Regions from separate parts of the Sphingomonas sp. GW821-FHT12D09 genome, predicted to be linked through region 1. Evidence: riboswitches for the same ligand, from Rfam matches in the RefSeq annotation. Region 1 holds a riboswitch; each other region holds the start of a gene.
The links. A riboswitch is a leader RNA that binds a small molecule or an ion and turns the genes downstream of it on or off. The one in region 1 is predicted to bind cobalamin.
Positions count from the first base shown of each region.

Region 2: linked by a shared signal. The riboswitch ahead of AC1RPL_RS01015 (hypothetical protein) and the one ahead of AC1RPL_RS17185 (TonB-dependent receptor plug domain-containing protein) in region 1 are both predicted to bind cobalamin.
Region 3: linked by a shared signal. The riboswitch ahead of metE (5-methyltetrahydropteroyltriglutamate--homocysteine S-methyltransferase) and the one ahead of AC1RPL_RS17185 (TonB-dependent receptor plug domain-containing protein) in region 1 are both predicted to bind cobalamin.

Region 1 is NZ_JBXAQL010000004.1:10,873-17,374, forward strand. Features, by position in the region: gene AC1RPL_RS17170 (efflux RND transporter permease subunit) at 1-1,127, shown strand, start outside; gene AC1RPL_RS17175 (efflux transporter outer membrane subunit) at 1,124-2,548, shown strand; gene AC1RPL_RS17180 (enoyl-CoA hydratase-related protein) at 2,784-3,566, shown strand; cobalamin riboswitch at 3,667-3,882, shown strand; gene AC1RPL_RS17185 (TonB-dependent receptor plug domain-containing protein) at 4,064-6,010, shown strand; gene AC1RPL_RS17190 (formylglycine-generating enzyme family protein) at 6,083-6,502, opposite strand, start outside.
Region 2 is NZ_JBXAQL010000001.1:209,632-216,133, reverse strand. Features, by position in the region: gene AC1RPL_RS01035 (NADPH-dependent FMN reductase) at 1-297, opposite strand, end outside; gene AC1RPL_RS01030 (winged helix-turn-helix transcriptional regulator) at 372-749, shown strand; gene AC1RPL_RS01025 (phosphatase PAP2 family protein) at 759-1,796, opposite strand; gene AC1RPL_RS01020 (cobalamin-binding protein) at 1,880-2,803, opposite strand; gene AC1RPL_RS01015 (hypothetical protein) at 2,800-3,315, opposite strand; cobalamin riboswitch at 3,510-3,730, opposite strand; gene AC1RPL_RS01010 (alpha/beta fold hydrolase) at 3,954-4,775, shown strand; gene AC1RPL_RS01005 (hypothetical protein) at 4,825-5,835, opposite strand; gene guaB (IMP dehydrogenase) at 5,882-6,502, opposite strand, start outside.
Region 3 is NZ_JBXAQL010000005.1:213,525-220,026, reverse strand. Features, by position in the region: gene AC1RPL_RS20860 (TonB-dependent receptor plug domain-containing protein) at 1-1,986, opposite strand, end outside; gene ahcY (adenosylhomocysteinase) at 2,199-3,602, opposite strand; gene AC1RPL_RS20850 (WG repeat-containing protein) at 3,797-4,318, shown strand; cobalamin riboswitch at 4,384-4,582, shown strand; gene metE (5-methyltetrahydropteroyltriglutamate--homocysteine S-methyltransferase) at 4,693-6,502, shown strand, end outside.

The sequences.
Region 1 (6,502 bases):
GCCAGTCCAACGGCTTCACGATGGAGCTCCAGAATTCGAGCGGGATGAGCCGCGAGGACTTCGTCGCCGCGCGCGACAAGCTGCTCGCCGCCGCGAACGCCGATCCGGACCTGGCCAATGTCCGCCTGTCCGACCTGCCCGACGTGTCGACGCTCAAGGTCGACATGGACCAGGAGAAGCTCGCCGCGCTCGGGCTCAGCCAGTCGAGCGTCAACTCGACGCTGTCGACCGCCTGGGGCGGCTCCTATGTCAACGACTTCATCGACCGCGGCCGTGTGAAGCGCGTCTATGTGCAAGGCGACGCGCAGTTCCGCGATTCGCCGGACAGCATCAACCAGTGGTTCGTCCGCGGCTCCACCGGCGTGATGACGCCCTTCTCGTCCTTCGCCTCGACCAGCTGGTCGACCGCGCCGACCACGCTTTCGCGCTTCCAGGGCATCCCCAATTTCGAGATCCAGGGCCAGCCGGCCGCGGGCAAGAGCTCGGGCGACGCGATGAAGCGGATCGAGGCGCTGGCCGCGCAGATCCCAGGCACCAGCATCGCCTGGGCCGGCCTTTCCTACCAGGAGCGGCTCGCCGGCGGCCAGGCGCCGCTGCTCTACGGCATCTCGCTGATCGTCGTCTTCCTCTGCCTGGCGGCGCTCTACGAGAGCTGGTCGATCCCGGTCGCCGCGATGCTCGTCATCCCGCTCGGCCTGATCGGCGCGGTCTTCGCCGTGATGCTGCGGGGCTTGCAGAACGACGTCTATCTCCAGATCGGCCTGCTCACGACCATGGGCCTGGCGACCAAGAACGCCATCCTGATGATCGAGTTCGCCGAGCGCGCCGAGAAGGAAGGCAAGCGCGTGATCGAAGCCGCGCTCGAGGCCGCGCGCATCCGCTTCCGCCCGATCGTGATGACCAGCCTGGCCTTCATCTTCGGCGTGCTGCCGCTGGCGATCTCGACCGGCGCGGGCGCCAACAGCCGCATCGCGATCGGCACCGCGGTGATCGGCGGCATGGTCACCGCGCTGATCCTCGCCATCTTCTACATCCCGCTGTTCTTCGTCCTCGTCCGCCGCGGCGTGCGCGACGCGTTCAAGGCCGTACGCGAACGGCGGGCCCGCAAGCGGGAGGCGCAGGCATGAAGCGCACGATTCTGACCCTGCTCCTCGGCACGGCGCTCGCCGGCTGCTCGATGGACCCGAAGCTCGAAGTGCCGGCGGCGCCGGTGCCCCAGAGCTGGCCGGCGGGCGACGCCTATCTTAAGGCCAATGAGGCGGCGCTGCCCAGCGTCACCTATCAGGACATCTTCCGCGATCCGCGCCTGCAAAAGCTGATCGAGCAGGCGCTGGCCAACAACCGCGACTTCCGCATCGCCGCCGCCAACATCGCCGCGGCCCGCGCGCAATATCGCATCCAGCGCGCCGACCAGCTGCCCGGGCTCGACGCGGGTGCCGGCGCGACCGTCAGCAAGGCGAGCGGCGACGGCAGGCAGACCAGCTTCTCGGGGAATCTCAGCATCCCGGCCTTCGAGCTCGACCTGTTCGGTCGCGTCGCCTCGCTCACCCGGGCCGAGCAGAACAACTGGTTCGCCACCGAAGCCGCGGCTCGCGCCACGCGGCTCGCGCTGGTCGGCGACATCGCCAGCGCCTGGCTCAACTATGCGGCGGACGCGAGCCTGCTCAAGATCGCGCAGGACACCATCGCCAACGCCGAGCGGGCGGTGAAGCTCACCGACATGCGGCTGAAGGGCGGCATCGCCCCGCGCACCGACCTCGCCCAGGCGCAACAGACGCTCGCCAGCGCCCAGTCGGACGTCGCCCAGCAGAAGACCGCGCTGGCACAGGACATCAACGCGCTGCGCCTGCTCGTCGGTGCCGAGGTCGATACGGCGCTCCTGTCCTCGGCGATCGAGGAAGCCGCGCCCACCGTCGCGGAGCTGCCCGCCGGCGTCGATTCGGGCGTGCTGCTGCGCCGGCCGGACGTGGTCCAGGCCGAATATCAGCTGCGCGCCGCCAATGCCGAGATCGGCGCGGCCCGCGCCGCGCTGTTCCCGCGCATCTCGCTGACCGGTCTGCTCGGCTTCGCGAGCAACGCGCTGACCGGCCTGTTCTCGGGCGATGGCTTCCACTGGAGCGGCGGCGCCGCCGGCAGCTACCCGATCTTCAACGCCGGTGCCGGCCGTGCGGGCGTCCAGCTCAGCGAAGCCCAGCGCGACGCCGCGGTCGCGACCTATGAGAAGTCGATCCAGACCGCCTTCCGCGAAGTCGCCGATGCGCTCGCCCGGCGCGGCACGATCGACGATCAGCTCAAGGCGGACACGGCGAACCTCGCCGCGGCGCAGGACAGCTACCGGCTGTCCGGGGCGCGCTATCGCGGCGGCATCGACAATTTCCTGGCGAACCTGGTCGCACAGCGCTCCTATTATTCCGCGCAGCAAGGCCTGGTGCAGACCCGGCTGATCGAGGCGACTAATCTGGTGACGCTGTACCGCACGCTCGGCGGCGATTCGCTGCTGACGGTGACGCCTTCGGGGCCGCAGCCGGCGGTTTCGGCTGCGCCTTAGAGCGACGACTTAGGCGGCACGCTTCTATCGTCATCCCCGCGAAGGCGGGGATCCAGGGTCACAAGCACATCGCGCGCGGCCAGCTTGGACATCTTCGGTGCCCGACAGCTCGGTGGCGCCGCTTGTTCTGCGCTACCCTGGATCCCCGCCTTCGTGGGGATGACGAATATATGCACAACACTTCCCCCCCTGCGCCCGCCCCGCTATCGGTTGCGAAGCGAAACGGGAGTTGAAGATGGGCTATGAGACGATCCTGACCGAGCGGGCCGGCGATGTGCTGGTGATCACGCTCAACCGGCCCGATCGCCTCAATGCCGCGCCGCCGGCGATGTTCGACGAGATCCGCGACGCGCTGGCAAATCTCGACGGAGCCCGCGCGGTGCTGATCCAAGGTGCCGGCCGGGCCTTCTGTTCCGGCGCCGATGTCGCGAGCGGCGCGCTCGCCTCCGCCGATCCGGGTGCCGCGACGCATGCCGCGCTCACCGACCACTACAACCCCGGCATCCTCGCCGTCGCCCGGGCAAGCGTGCCCGTGGTCAGCGCGGTGCGTGGCCCCGCCGCCGGCATCGGCTGCAGCCTCGCGCTCGCCGCCGATTTCTGCGTGGCCAGCGACAATGGCTATTTCCTCCAGGCCTTCATCAACATCGGCCTGGTCCCCGATGGCGGCGCCACCTGGCTGCTGCCGCGCCTGGTAGGCCGGTCGCGTGCCGCCGAGATGATGATGCTCGGCGAGAAGCTGCCCGCGATGAAGGCGCGCGACTGGGGCCTGGTCCACGGCGTCGTCTCCGACGAGCAGCTCGAACATGAAGCGCTGGCACTCGCCACCCGCCTTGCCGCCGGACCGACGGTGGCGCTCGGCATGATCCGCCAGGGGCTGGGCCAGGCGCTCGATTCTACGCTGGAGGAGACGCTGGCGATGGAGGCGGACCATCAGCGTGCCGCGCGTGGCACCGCCGACGCGGTCGAGGGCGGCATGGCCTTCCTGCAGAAGCGCAAGCCCGGCTTCACCGGCAAATAGCGGCACGGCGGGGCGCGGCGCGCCGAGCATATAAAGACATCTTTATATTGCCGATGGGCATGCAAGCGCCTATTGGCCGCGTCGAGGCCTGGGGCAACCCAGCCCTCATGATCGCGCCGGTGCCCGAAAGGGCTTAAAATGGGAACGCGGTACGGGCGAGGTTTCGCCCCAATCCGAGGCTGTCCCTGCAACTGTAAGCGGTGAGCGCGATGCACTTGCTCTCTTCGAGAGAGCAGCCACTGGGTCTTGGCCCGGGAAGGCGTGCATCGCGCGATGACCCGCGAGCCAGGAGACCTGCCAGCGCAACGGTCGCTCTTGCCTAGTCCAGGGGATGGCGAAGGCACGGTATCTCCGTCTGAGCGACGACCAAGCGGCCGGGGCCGCTTCGGTGCTGCGTGTCAGGCGTCCAGGCGCCCGCCGTCACGCGTGCACCGGTCGTTCGCGTGCGCGTTCGGCAGGACCCGGCCCTCGTTGCACAGGCGCCCGGGGGGATACCCATGTTGAAGACCAGTTTCGTTTCGCTGATCGCGATCGCCGCGGCCACGCCGGCCTTTGCCCAGACCAATGATCAGACCGTTGCCGATCCGAAGGACGAAATCGTCGTCACGGCGTCGCGTTCGGGAGAGGGCGTGGAGCTCAGGAACCTGCCCGCCTCCGCCACGGTGATCGACGCCACCGCGCTCGACGCGCGCCAGACCCGCATCGTCTCCGACGTGCTGCGCGACGTGCCGGGCGTGGCCGTGAGCCGCACCGGCGGCGTCGGCAGCCTCACCCAGATCCGCATCCGCGGCACCGAAGGCAATCACGTCCTCGTCCTGATCGACGGCATCGAAGCCGCCGATCCCTATCAGGGCGAATATGATTTCGGCACGCTGATCGCCGACCCGTCGGCCCGCATCGAAGTGCTGCGCGGCCAGCAGTCGTCGCTCTACGGCTCGGACGCGATCGGCGGCGTGATCAGCTACACCACGCTTTCGGGCGCCGAGGCGCCGGGCTTCTCGGCGCGTGCCGAAGGCGGCTCGTTCGGCACGGTCAGCACCGCGGCACGCGCGGCAGGCAACACCGGCACGCTGGATTATGCGGCTTCGGGCACCTGGTATCACACCAAGGGCTATGCCACCGCGCGCGGCGGCAACCGCGACATCGGCTCCGACAATGTCGGCGCCAGCGCCAAGCTGAACTGGAAGCCGTCGGACAATTTCAAGCTGACCGGCGTGCTGCGCTACAGCTACACCGATGCCGAGACCAACGACAGCGACGGCAATCCGGCCAGCCAGACCTTCGGCTATACGATCGACAGCCCGGGCACCTATTTCACCAACGAGGCCTTTTACGGCCTGCTCAGCGCCGAGTTGACCGGCCTGGACGGCCGCTGGACCAACACCGCATCGGCGCAGTTCGCCGACACCAGCCGCACCGGCCATAATGCGTTCGGCATCGGCTTTGGCGACAAGGGCCAGCGCTACAAGGGCTCGTTCGTGTCGAGCTTCCGCTTCGGCACCGACGCGATCACCCACCGCATCACCGGCGCGGTGGACGTCGAGCGCGAGCAGTTCCGCAACACCACGCCGTCGAGCGGCTCGCCCTACGATGCCTTCACCGGCAAGCGCACCACCGACAATCTCGGCCTGGTCGGCCAGTATGAGCTGACCGCGGGCGGCTTCACCGGCGGCGCCTCGATCCGCTACGACGACAATAACCGCTTTGCCGACGTCACCACCTGGCGCGTCCAGGCCGGCTATCGCCTGCCGACCGACACCCGCGTCCACGCGGCCTATGGCACCGGCGTCAAGAACCCCGGCTATTACGAGCTCTATGGCTTCTCGGACGGCAAATATATCGGCAACCCGAACCTGAAGCCGGAGAAGTCCGAGGGCTGGGAAGTCGGCATCGACCAGAGCTTCCTCGACGGCAAGGCCAATATCGGCGCGACCTATTTCGATTCGACGCTGACCGACGAGATCTACACCACCTATCCCGCGCCGCTCTATGTCGCCACGCCGTCCAACCGCGCGACCGACTCGAAGCAGCACGGCGTCGAAGTGACGGCGAGCCTCGTTCCGGTGCCCCAGCTGCGGATCGATGCGGCCTATACGCACCTCACCGCCAGGGAGAACGGCGTCACCGAAGTCCGCCGCCCGGGCGACACCGCCAGCTTCAACGCGACCTTCTCGACCAAGGACGAGCGGTTCTCGGGCACGCTGACGGTGCGCTACAACGGCCGGATGACGGACATCACCTTCACCGATCCGACCTATGCCACCTCGCCGGTCGTGTCGCTGAAGCCGTTCACGCTGGTGAACCTCAACGCGCAGTACCGGATCAGCAAGAATTTCTCGGTGTTCGGCCGGGTCGAGAACCTGTTCGACGCGGACTATGAGGAGATCTTCAGCACCGCGACGCCGGGCACCGCGGCCTATGGCGGCGTGCGCGTCGCCTTCTGACCTCGCATCACCCGTCGCGCTGCCGGTTCAGGCCGGCTGCGCGGCGGGTTCGCTTTGGCCCCGCGGGGCGCGTCAGACCTTCCGCGAGATGCAGCGAAAGCCGATATGGCTGGTCGCGCTGTCGATATGCTGCGGATGCCGCGCCGCCGGCCGGTAGCGCTGGCAGTAGTTGACCGCGCATAGGTGCGATCCGCCCTTCAGCACGCGCCGGCCGATCTTCGATCCCGGCGCATTCGACTCATAACTGTCCCCGATCGTCGCACCACGCGGATTGGCCGCTTCGCAGCAGCTCCCCTTGATCGGCTGCGGCGTGCCGTACCAGTCGCGCGTCCACTCCCAGACATTGCCGATCATGTCGAACAGGCCATAGCCATTGGCCGGGAAGCTGCCCGTGGCGCTGGTGCGATACTGGTCGCCGGGCTTCAGCGTCGCGAAGGGGAACATGCCCTGCCAGTAATTGGCGAGGATCGCGCCGTCGGGCGCCAGTTCGTC
Region 2 (6,502 bases), on a different contig from region 1:
CGCATTCTTGAGTGCGCCGGTGATCGAGTGATTATATTCGGCTACGACGAAGATATAGCCGTCGAACCGGCCGATCGTCTCCTGCCAGCGGATCGCCTCCGGACTCTGGCTCGGCATCCAGAGATTGGAAGCCATCTCGTCGAAGAACGGCAGCGGGTGATCACGCAGATCGACCACTTCCACGTCCAGGTCGTCGCGTGCCTGCGCCTGCTTCAGCATCCATTGCGTCGGCGCGTCGGCGTAGCGCGTGGGCCGGGTCGAGCCCACGATGATGGCGATGCGGGGCTTAGCGGTCATGGTAACCTCATGTATGTTGGTTTCTTGAGGAAACCTGATTACTAGGAGGTGTCACCACCCAACAAGGAGGCACCTTGTCGACACCAGATAACCATACGGATACCGCCCGCTGCGAACATATCAGCCGGCTACTGGCGCGGATCAGCGACAAATGGACGATGCTGGTGGTGCGCGTGTTGGGCCGAGGCCCGCTGCGCTTCAATGCCCTGCGCCGCGAAGTGGGCGAAATCAGCCAGAAAGTGCTGGCATCGACACTGCGCGAACTCGAGGAAAACGGCTTCGTCTCGCGCACCGTCACGCCGGTTACGCCACCGCAAGTCGAATATGCGCTTACCGACCTCGGCCGCGAATTCCTGCAGCCCGTGCAGACCTTGGCCGAATGGGTGCTCGCCAATTCTGCCAGAATGGACATTGCGCGCGCGGAATATGCGGAGCGCCGGGCCCGAGACTAAGGCGATCGCCTATTGCCAGGCGATGTCACGCGCGGGCGCGTGATGCGCAAACCGCCCCACCAGCCACGCAGCGCCAACCAGCCCCATCCCCGCCATCACCGCCCCGATCAGCATGTCCGACAGATAGTGCGTGCCCTCGACGGGCACCGACAGCAGCATCGCGATGCTCAGGGCGATCATCGGCCAGCGCAGGTTTCCGCTGCGCCAGGCGGTCGCGATGTAGAGCACGCCCGAGGCGGTGTGGAAGCTCGGCGCCGATACCAGGCCGCGCAACTCGTTGAGGTTGACCTGGGTGAACTGGTGGGTGCGCAGCACCGGGATGAGGGTTTCCTGCCAGATCGCGCTGCTCGGCATATAGGGGATCGGCCCCTTCCACAGATAGCTCAGCGGGCCGACGGCGGGCATGAAGATATAGGCCGTCAGCGTGAAGATGGCGGCGAGCCAGAAGGCGGCGATGAAGCGGTGCGCCTCGCGGCGCTGGCCGCGCAGGGCGAAGGCGCCGAGCAGCGCCGCCGGGATCACATAGATGCTCTGATAGGCCGCAATGCCGAGCAGTTGCAGGCTGCGGTGGTTGGCGGCGGCTTCGTACCAGGCGAGCCAGTCGAAGTGCAGCGCCTCGTCGATCTGCTGGAGCCAGGAATCCGCCCAGCCATGCGACAGTGCCGCCAGCGGATAGGTGCTGACTGCGCCGGTCAGCGAGATCGCCATGAAGAAGCCGACATATTGGGCGAACTCGGCGCCCGGCCTGGCCCAGCGGAACCGGGTGCGCGCCAGCAGCGGCTTGAGTGCGAACAGCAGCGCGAGCGCGACGAAATAGGGGGCGTTGGCGGGGCGCAGCAGGTCGACATGGAGCCCGGCCTTCCACAGCAGCGCGACGCACACCGCCAGGCTCAAGGCGAGCGCGCTCCATAAATGCACGGGGGCGAAGCCGTCGGATGCGGCCGCGCCGTGCGCCGACGGATGGGCAGACGTCTCGGGCGCTGCGCTGGGAAGCGGTCGACGAAGGGCATGGGCCGGCAACGGGCCGAGGCGATCAGAACTGGACACTGTCCGCCGTGGTAGCGATTTACCGAAGCGGCGCAATCACATCGGCCGGGGGCGATCGTGCCAGTCAGGGCCATTGCCGGCGGCTAGAAGCGCTCCCAGCCCATCCCGCCCAGCGCCGGCGTGCCCGCCCAGGCATCGAATATCTCGGCAAGTATCTCCGCGGATTCGACCAGGCGCGGGCCCGGCCGGTTGAAGAAATGATGGCCGTCGGCAACATAGACCTGTCCGCGGCGGACCGCGCCGATGCCGGCCCAGCGCGGATCGCCGACGACGGCGTCGATGTCGGCGCGGCTCTGCGGGATCTGGTAGCCGCAGGGCATCAGCACGATCACGTCGGGGTCGCTTTCCACGAACACGTCCCAGTCGAGCCAGGGGGAGTGCTGGCCAGGAGTGACGTAGAGCGGCGCGCCGCCGGCGATCTGGATGAGCTCGGGGACCCAGTTGCCCGCAGCCATCAGCGGGTCGAACCACTCGATCGCGGCGACGCGTGGAGTGGCGCCGCGCCGGGCCGAGCGGGTGCGGATGGCTTCCATCCGGCGATCGAGTCCGAGCAGCACCTTCTCCGCGGCGAATTCGCGGTCGGTCGCGGCACCGACGGCGCGGATGTCGCCCCATACGTCGCTCAGATTGTCGGGGGCGAGCGAGAGCAGGGTCGGCGCCATGCCCTGCCAGGCGCAGAGCGATTCCTCGAGGTCCGCCGGCGTGACGGCGCAGACCGCGCACTGCGTCTGGGTGAGGATCAGGTCGGGCTTGAGGCTGCGCAGAAGCTCGGCATGGACTTCGTAGACCGACAGGCCCTGGCGGACGATCTCCTGCACGCGCCGGTCGATCTCGATCGAGGTCAGGCCCTTTTCGAGCTTGGTGGCAGTGCAGACCGGCAGATCGCGGACGAAGGGCGGGAAGTCGCATTCGTGCGAGCGGCCGACCAGCGCCGGGCCGAGGCCCAGGGATACTGCGACTTCGGTCGCGCTCGGGAGGAGGGAGACGATCCGGGGAGACACGCTCATGCGGCGGCGCGCGGCGCGGGCGCCCAGCCGGGGGCGAAGCGGAGGACGGCTTCGCGGATCACGAGCAGGCCGGCGAACCACAGCGCCTCGTTCCTGGCGAGCAGCAGGACGATCGCCTGGGTGAAGGCGCCGGTGCCGCCGCCTGCCAGGCCGTAGAGATAGAGGGTCAGCTCATAAGCGACGAAGCCGAGCACCGCCGCGCCGAGCAGCGGCAGCAACGCGCCGGTGCGGCCGGTCGCCACGCGGATCACGGCGAAGGCAGCCAGCGCGGCCAGGCCGATCGCGGCGCCCCAGCCCAGGGTCGAGGCATCGAGGGGATAATCGAGCAGCGTGAAGCCGATCGCCTGGTTCGCGGCCCAGGCGACGAACACGGTCGCCAGCCCCTCGCGACGGGGAAGCGTGGATGCCGCCATCGCGGCGAGCGCGACAAAGGGCATCAGGCAGGCGGCAACCAGGCTGCCCGCTACCGTGGCGGCGGCAAGTGCAGCCGCCCATGCGAGGCTGCGTTCCATGCGCAACATGCGTCTTCATTCCTTCGGCGCCGAGCAACGAAGGCGACGGGGCCTGCCGCGCGCATCAGCGAACGGCGGCGCACGCGAATGGGAGGGCGCTTGTCCCCCGTCCGGCGCACCGTTGCGGCCCCTCGCCGCTAGGGTTCGTCGCTCAGACGGAAGGACCGTGCCCGGGCCATTCCCTGGACCAGGACAAGAGCGACCAGACGCCGGCAGGTCTCCTGGCTCGCGGGTCGATGCAGGCTGCACGGCCTTCCCGGAGTGAACTCCAGTGGCCGCTCCCTCGGATGGGGAGCGAAGCGCAGCATACTCACCGCTTACAGTTGCAGGGACAGCCGCGGAGTTGGACGGATCGCTCCGCCCGCACCGCATTCCCTTTGAAGCCCTTTCGGGCACCGGCGCGATCAATGCGAAGCGGCTGGGCCGCTCCACGGGGTGGGGATAGACCAGCCATGCTGCACTGCGCAAGCGGACCGGGCCTCCAAAGCGTCAGCCGGGTCACCCCATAATGGCTAGGCCGGTGGACTGGCTTGGGGTGCGGGCCCAAGGTCCAGCAGGCGTAGACCTGCGGGGATCGGCGAGATGGCCCCATGCAGGTGCAGGGAAGACGGTTTCGCCTTTCTCGGAAAGGATGGACCATGGCTACCGTGACCACGCAGGACGGCACCGAGATCTTCTACAAGGACTGGGGCAGCGGAAAGCCGCTGTTCTTCCATCATGGCTGGCCGCTAAGCGCCGACGATTGGGACAGCCAGATGACGTTCTTCCTGGCCCAGGGCTACCGCGTGATCGCGCATGACCGCCGCGGGCATGGCCGCTCGACCCAGACCGACAAGGGCCATGACATGGACACCTATGCCGCCGACGCCGCGGCGGTGGTCGCCAAGCTCGACCTGAAGGACGCGGTCCATATCGGCCATTCGACCGGCGGCGGCGAAGTGACGCGCTATGTCGCCAAGTACGGCAAGGGCCGCGTGGCCAAGGCGGTGCTGATCAGCGCGATCCCGCCGACCTTCATGCAGTCCGCACGCAACCCCGACGGCGTGCCCAAGGCCGTGGTCGACGGCATCCGCGACGGCACGGCCTTCCACCGCGCCCAATTCTACCAGGACATCACCATCCCCTTCTACGGCTTCAACCGCGAGGGCGCGAACGTCTCGCAGGGGATCCGTGACAATTGGTGGCGCCAGGGCATGATGGGCGCGGCGATCGCGCATTGGGAATGCGTGCGGGTGCTGTCGGAGACCGAGTTCTACGACGACCTGGCAGCGATCGACGTACCGGTGCTGGTGATGCACGGCGAGGACGACCAGATCTGCCCCTTCCCCACCACCGGCGCGCGCTCGGTCAAGCTGCTCAAGCACGGCAAGCTGATCTCGTACCCGGGCCTGCCGCACGGGATGCCGACCACGCATGCCGAGATCATCAACCGCGACTTGCTGGCGTTCATCAAGAGCTGAGGCGGCCCGGGGCGGAGCATGGCGGCCTGCCATGCTCCGCTGCCGGCGCTCAGAGATCCGAGAAGAGCTGGCGGATCTCGTGCGGAGTGCGCTTCGGGAAGACCGCACGCGCGAAGGCGACCAAGTCGCGTTCGAACGCGGTGCGCTCGGCAATCGCCTGATTGCGGTTCCGCTCGTAATCGTCGCGGTGACCGGGGTCCACGTCGCGCAGGGTTTCCCGCCAGGCAGCATCGCCGATCGTCGCCGGCGAAGTGCCCTCACCCTCGCCTCGCGCCTCACGGACTGGCGTGCGTCCTTCAGCGAGCGCCTCGATATGCTTAAGGAAGCGCTCGGCATCGCTGTTCTGGCCGTCGATCTGGCATTGCGCCATCGCAGTGCCCCGGAAGCAATCCATCTCGTGCGCCGTCCCGGCATAGGTGACGAAGCGCTTATAGGCGCTGGCGAACAGCGCGCGCTGTGGGCCCGTCCAGCGCTGTCCGAGGCGAGCGATGCGGCGGTCGCGGCGCTGGCCATCGAGGCGCGCGAAATGATCGGCGCAGACGCCGCCGCCGATGCCGCTGCTATTGTCGGCACAGCCCCCGAAATCGTGACCCTTCCAGCCCGCGCGGCGATACGCATCCAGGCGCTTGACGCGGCTGTCGATCGCGAAGGCGGCGTCCTCGACCTGGCAGGCCATATGGATCGCAACGTCATAGTTGCGCGTGGCACCGCTGCCATTGGCATAGACCGTCATCAGCATCGCCGCGCCACTGAAGAAGGCGAACGGCTGGTCGTGCCGGCCGCGCTCGGTGACGGCGCATTTGCGTGCTTTCACCGGGTCGGCAGGCATGCCGATGCCGTAATAGAGCGCTTCGCTGCTGCAGCCTTCGAGCGCGCGGCGCTCGGCCGGCGTGGGGAGGTCGGCCGCCGGGATCTCCGCATGGAGCACGCTCCGGCAGATCGCCTGCGACACCGCGAAATCGGCGCCATATCCGGTGTTCCGCGACCAGTCGTGATCGCTCGATTGCGGGGTAGCCGCAGTCAGCAGGATGACGATGGCTCCGAAACGCCAAGCCGACATTCCCCCTCCGCTATCTCCCGCACCCTTATCGCGCGTCGGCGCCGCCTCAGCGAGTCGGGTAGTTCGGCGCCTCGCGGGTGATCGTCACGTCGTGGACATGGCTCTCGCGCAGGCCGGCGTTGGTGATGCGGACGAAGCGAGCCTTCTTCTGGAACTCTTCGATCGTCGCGGCGCCGACATAGCCCATCGATGCCTTCACACCACCGACCAGCTGGTGGATCACGTCCTTTGCCGGCCCCTTGAAGGCGACCTGGCCCTCGATGCCTTCCGGCACCAGCTTCAGCTGGTCCTTCACGTCCTGCTGGAAATAGCGATCGGCCGAGCCGCGTGCCATGGCGCCGACCGAGCCCATGCCGCGATACGACTTGTAGGCGCGGCCCTGGTAGAGGAAGGTCTCGCCCGGCGCTTCCTCGGTGCCGGCGAGCAGCGAGCCGATCATCGCAGTGGAGGCACCGGCGGCGATCGCCTTGGCGACGTCGCCCGAGGTGCGGATGCCGCCATCGGCGACCACCGGTACGTCATGCTTGGCGGCTTCGTTGGCGGCTTCCATCACGGCGGTAAGCTGCGGCACGCCGACGCCGGCGACGACGCGGGTGGTGCAGATCGAGCCCGGGCCGATGCCGACCTTGATGCCGTCCGCGCCCGCGCCGATCAGCGCCTTGGCGGC
Region 3 (6,502 bases), on a different contig from region 1:
GATATCGCGGATCGGCGAGAACGCGCCGTCGACCTTCCAGGTCGTGGTGCTGCCGATCGTCGAGTAGTCGGAGAAGCGCACCGCGCCGCCCACTTCGAGGCTGTGGATGAAGGTATCGGTGAGCAGCGGCACGCGAAGCTCGCCGAACACTTCCTTGACGTCATACTCGCCCGCGTCACGGGTGAGCGCGTTGGTGAAGGTCAGGCTCTGCGCCGCGAGCGGATCGGGCGTGAAGCTGCTCTTTTCCTTGCGGTATTCGGCACCGACCGAGAAACCGATATTGCCGCCGCCCGGCATCGAGAACAGGCCGCCCAGATCGCCGCTCAGATACGCCGAGGCAACATGCTGCTGGATGCGGGCACGATCGAGCGTATCCGCCTTGATCCAGTCGAGCGCCGCCTGGCTGCCGGCATTTTCGCCGAACAGGTTGAGCGGAATGCACTGGCCCGGCGTGAAGGTCGTCGGGGCGAAGACGTCGCGCGTCGAGTTGTACGGCTGGTCCGGCGTCCAGGTCGGATCGACATTGACGCGGCAGGTCGGGCCATTGGCGCCCTGCACCACGTCGATCGCCGCATAGTAGCGGTCGTCGAGGATGTCGTTCAGGTAACGGCTCGTCACGTCGGTGCGGCCATAGGTGTACGACACTTCGTAGTTCAGGTGGCTGCTGAGGTCGCCGCGCACGCCGAACACGCCGCGATAAGTCTCGCGGGTGATGTCCTCACCGCGCTGGCCGAAGTCGAAATTGTCGCGGTTGAGCAGCACGCCGCCATTGCCCGCGGCCGCGATGATCGGCCGCAGGGCCGCCGGGATGTAGGGGTTGTCCTCGGGGATCAGGAGGTAATAGTCGAAGGTCGGCTGTGCCAGCGAATAGCTGTGCGTGCGCGCATATTTGCCCTCGGCGAACACCTGGAAGGCCGGGCTGATATCGAAATGCGCGAGCGCATTGACGACGTGGCGATCGACCTGCGGCAGCAGATCATTGCCGTAATCGGCGACGCGGGTGGCGCTTCCGCCCTGCTGATAGGCACTCGGCACATAGGTGCCGTGATCGAACAGCTGGAGGCCGCCGGCCCCGACGAGATAGTCGGGCATGCCGTCGAAATCGATGTCGATGCCGCCTTCGCGGGCGGTGTCGTAATAGCGGATGTCGTTCAGCGGCACATAGGTCGGGCTGGTGCCGTTCGGATTGCGATAGAAGCCGATACGGTTCGAACCGGAGAAGCGGCTGCGATTGTGCGAATCGAGGCGGTCTTCCGAGCCATATTCATAGGCGACGGCGATGTTGCCGCGGCCATCGGCGAAGTTCTTGCCCGCAGTGATCGAGAAGAGACGCTGGCCGGCATCGCCCTGCTCCGAAATGCCCGCCTGCGCGCGCGCGCTGATGCCCTCGAAGTTCTTCTTCATGATGAAGTTGACCACGCCGGTCACGCCGTCCGCGCCGTAGATGGCCGAGGCGCCGCCGGTCAGCACTTCGATGCGATCGACCAGGTCGTTGGGGATGGTGTTGATGTCGACCGAGGCAGTGCCGGGCACGCCGGAGACGTGGCGACGGCCGTCGACCAGCACCAGCGTGCGCTGGGTGCCGAGGTTGCGCAGGTCGAGCAGGTTGAGGCCGGTATAGCCGATGCCCGCCCGGTCACCCGAGTTGTTGGCCGAGGTCGACGATCCCTGCAGCGCCGGATAGCCGGTGAGGAAGTCGGTCAGGTTGGTGGTGCCCGAATCCTGCAGCGTCTGCGCACCCAGGGTCACCACCGGGTTCGGCGTCTCGAAATCCTGGCGGCGGATGCGCGAGCCGGTGACGACGATGGCGCCTTCCTGCGCTGCGGCCTGATCCGTCTGCGGCACGGCGGCGGCGTCCTGCGCGTCGGCAGGCGGAGTCTGGTCGGCGGTCTGCGCGAAGGCCGGCGTGGCGATCGCGAGTGCGAGCACCACGGCGGACGCGGTCAACGAGAAGCGGTTTTGCTTGCGCGCAACAATCTGACGCATTTGTACATCCCTCTGAAAAAGTCCTCCCGTCCTCGGAATCGAATGTTTCCGCATTTTGTCCGAGATGTGTGCAAGACGCCGTATGGTGGCGATCAGTTGCGCTCGAACAACGCTTTCCGATGTTGCGTTGCAAAATTACAACATCGTTTCAGTAACAAAAAGGCCGCGCTCCCTCAGGGGAACGCGGCCAATTTGTTGCGGTCTTTTACCGATTAGTAACGATAGTGATCCGGCTTGAACGGACCTTCGACCGGCACGCCGATATAGTCCGCCTGCTTCTGGCTCAGCTTGGTGAGCTTCACGCCCAGCTTGTCGAGGTGAAGCGCGGCGACCTTCTCGTCGAGGTGCTTCGGCAGGACATAGACTTCGTTCTTGTACTTGTCCGCGCCGCTCCACAGTTCGAGCTGCGCCAGCACCTGGTTGGTGAAGGACGACGACATCACGAACGACGGGTGGCCGGTCGCGTTGCCGAGGTTCACCAGGCGGCCCTTCGACAGGACGATGATCTTCTTGCCGTCCGGGAACTCGACTTCGTCGACCTGCGGCTTGATCTCGGTCCACTTGAAGTTCGCCAGGCCGGCGATCTCGATCTCGCTGTCGAAATGGCCGATGTTCGAGACGATCGCCATGTTCTTCATCGCACGCATGTGGTCGACGGTGAGCACGGCTTCGTTACCGGTGGCGGTGACGAAGATGTCGGCGCGGGTGGCGGCCTCTTCCATCGTCACGACTTCATAGCCTTCCATCGCCGCCTGCAGCGCGCAGATCGGATCGACTTCGGTGACCAGCACGCGGGCGCCGCCGTTGCGGAGCGACGCGGCCGAACCCTTGCCGACATCGCCGAAGCCGGCGACGCAGGCGACCTTGCCGGCGAGCATCACGTCGGTGGCGCGACGAATCGCGTCGACCAGCGATTCCTTGCAGCCATAGAGGTTGTCGAACTTCGACTTGGTGACGCTGTCGTTCACGTTGATCGCCGGGAAGGGCAGCTTGCCCTTCTTCGACAGCTCATAGAGACGGTGCACGCCGGTGGTGGTCTCTTCCGAGACGCCCTTGATCGTGGCGACGGTCTTGGTGAGGTAGCCCGGGCGCTCGCCCAGGAAGCGCTTCAGCGTGGCGACGAAGATCTCTTCCTCTTCGTTCGACGGGGTGAACAGCTCTTCACCCGCCTCGACGCGCGCGCCCCACAGCGCGAACATGGTGGCGTCGCCGCCGTCGTCGAGGATGAGGTTGCAGGTCTGGTCCTGGCCCCAGTCGAAGATGCGGATGACGTAGTCCCAATATTCCTCGAGCGTCTCGCCCTTCACGGCGAAGACGGGGATGCCGGCCTCGGCGATCGCGGCCGCGGCGTGGTCCTGGGTCGAATAGATGTTGCAGGTCGCCCAGCGCAGCTCGGCGCCCAGCTCCTTGAGCGTCTCGATCAGCACCGCGGTCTGGATCGTCATGTGCAGCGAGCCGGTGATGCGCGCACCCTTGAGCGGCTTCGAGGCGCCGAACTCGGCGCGCAGTGCCATCAGGCCGGGCATTTCGGTCTCGGCGATCTCGATCTCCTTGCGGCCAAAGGCGGCAAGCGAGAGGTCCTTGATGACGTAATCCTTGTCGAGCACGGTAGCCACGAGCTGGTCTCCAGATGTGAATCGGTTACGCGCCGGGAATCGCCGGCAGCGGATGCGGGCGCCCTACAGACTTCGCCGTCGCCGTGCAATTCCTAATATAAAGATATCTTTATATGTCATGCTCAGCCGGTCTTTGGACACGGCGTCCGGTATGATAGCCTTGCGCAATGCGCTGGCCGATCCCCCCGCTCCTCATGCTGACCGCGGCCGCCGGACCGGCTGCGGAACCCTATCCCCTCGCCTGCTTCTACGCGCCGCGTGGGGGCGAGCTCGACACGTTCCCGGACTGCGCCGCGGAGCAAGCCGACGGGACGATCCGGCTGGCGCCGGCGCACCGCGCGAAGCTCGACTATGACTGGGGCGGCCTGGCCACGGTCCATGTCGGCAAGAGCTTCCACTATGTCGCCCGCGACGGCCGCACCGCGCCGGTGATGACGATGGACAATGGCGCCGAGGACTTCGTCGATGGCCGGGCACGCTCGCAGCTCGGCGGGAAGATCGGCTATATCGACCGCGCGCTGCACCTGGTGATCCCGCGCCGCTATGATGGCGCCATGCCGTTCGAGAAGGGCGTGGCGGAGGTTTGCATCGGGTGCACGCTGGCCAGCGACGGGGAGCATGGCTGGTACGCCGGCGGGCGGTGGATGCGGGTGGATCGGCGTGGGCGGGAGTTGCCTGCCATCGTCATCCCCGCGAAGGCGGGGATGACGGAATAGAGTATCGGCGAGAAGCTCATATAAAGAATTCTTTATATCACCCTTGACGCCGTACCCCGAGCGGCAGATGCTTAAGGCGTCGAGGTTCTTCCGGCTTGCCCGGAAGCTAAGACGGGAAGCCGGTGCGAAACCGGCGCTGCCCCCGCAACTGTAAGCGGCGAGCGGCGATCCAAGCTGTGTCACTGAGGGGCTTGCCCCTTGGGAAGACGGATCGTCCGCGCTGACCCGTGAGCCAGGAGACCTGCCTCCGACGCGATAACGTCCACCGGCGGGGTGCCCGGTCTGGCCGCTTGCATGCCGCGGCCGGGCAACCGTCCTCGCATGCCTGTGTGTCATGCCGGTCTCCCCCGCCGTTTCATCGGGGTATGAAGACCATGACCGTTACTGTTGCCACGCTCGGCTTCCCAAGGATCGGGCCACGCCGCGAACTCAAGTTCGCACTCGAGAAATTCTGGTCGGGCAAGTCGTCCGAAGCCGAGCTGCTGGAGGCCGCCCAGGGCCTGCGCGCCGCCGCCTGGGCCCGCCAGGCCGCGCTGGGGGCCGACTGGCTGCCGAGCAACGACTTCTCCTTCTACGATCACGTGCTCGACACCAGCCTGATGCTGGGCGCGATCCCCGAGCGCTACGGCGTCGCCGCCGGCACTGCCGACCTCGCCACCTATTTCGCGATGGCACGCGGCACCACGGGAGAGACGGCATCCTGCGCGCACGGCCATGGCCACACCGCGCAGGAAATGACCAAGTGGTTCGACACCAACTATCATTACATGGTCCCGGAGCTGGCGGCGGGGCAGCAGCTCGCCCTCTCCTCTTCCAAGATCGTCGACGAATATCGCGAGGCCAAGGCGCTCGGCTATGAGACGCGCCCGGTGCTGCTCGGCCCGGTCACCTGGCTCAGCCTCGCCAAGGGCCGCGACGTCGATCCCTTCGACTATCTCGACGAGGTGCTCGGCCTCTATTCAGCTGTACTCACCCAGCTCCAGCATGCCGGCGCCAAATGGGTGCAGATCGACGAGCCGATCCTCGCGCTCGACCTGAGCGAGCGCCAGCGCGCCGCGATCACCCGCGCCTATGCCAAGTTGCCGCGGCTGGGCCTCAACATCCTGCTCGCCACCTATTTCGGCGCGCTGGAAGACAACCTCACCCTCGCCGTGAACCTGCCGGTTGCCGGGCTGCACATCGATCTCGTCCGCGCGCCGGACCAGCTCGACAAGGTGTTGGTGGCGGCACCCAAGAAGCTGCTGCTCTCGCTCGGCGTGATCGACGGCCGCAACATCTGGCGCGCGGACCTGGAGAAAATCCTCGACCGGATCAAGCCGATCGCCGCCACCCGCGACGTGATCCTGGCCCCCTCTTGCTCGTTGCTCCACGTGCCGGTGGACCTGGCGCTCGAGACCAAGCTCGGCGATGAGATCAAGCAGTGGCTCGCCTTCGCGGTGCAGAAGGTCGATGAGCTGGTGACACTGAAGGATGCGCTCAACGCGGGCCGGGAGACCGTCGCGGCCAAGCTGCTCGCATCGAGCGAAGCGGCGGCGGCACGGCAAGTATCGCTGCGCATCCACAACCCGCAGGTCCAGGCGCGCATGCTCGCGGTGACCCATGCGATGCGCGACCGCATCTCGCCCTATGCCGATCGCGCCAAGGTCCAGGCCGAAGTGCTCGACCTGCCGCCTTTCCCCACCACGACGATCGGATCGTTCCCGCAGACCGCCGAGGTCCGCCACGCCCGCGCCGAGCATAATCGCGGCAATCTGGGGAGCGCCGCCTATGAGCAGTTCCTGCGCGAGGAAACCGCGCGCACGGTCCGCTGGCAGGAGGAAGCCGGGCTCGACATGCTCGTGCACGGCGAGTTCGAACGCAACGACATGGTCCAGTATTTCGGCGAGCAGCTCGCCGGCTTCGCCTTCACGTTGAATGGCTGGGTCCAGTCCTATGGCTCGCGCTGCGTCCGCCCGCCGATCCTGTTCGGCGACGTCTCGCGGCCCGAGCCAATGACGGTCGAGTGGTGGCGCTATGCGCAGTCGCTAACAGACAAGCCGATGAAGGGCATGCTCACCGGCCCGGTGACGATCCTCAACTGGAGCTTCGTGCGCGACGACCAGCCGCGCGCGACATCGTGCCAGCAGATCGCACTGGCGATCCGCGACGAGGTGGTCGATCTCGAAAAGGCGGGCTGCAAGGCGA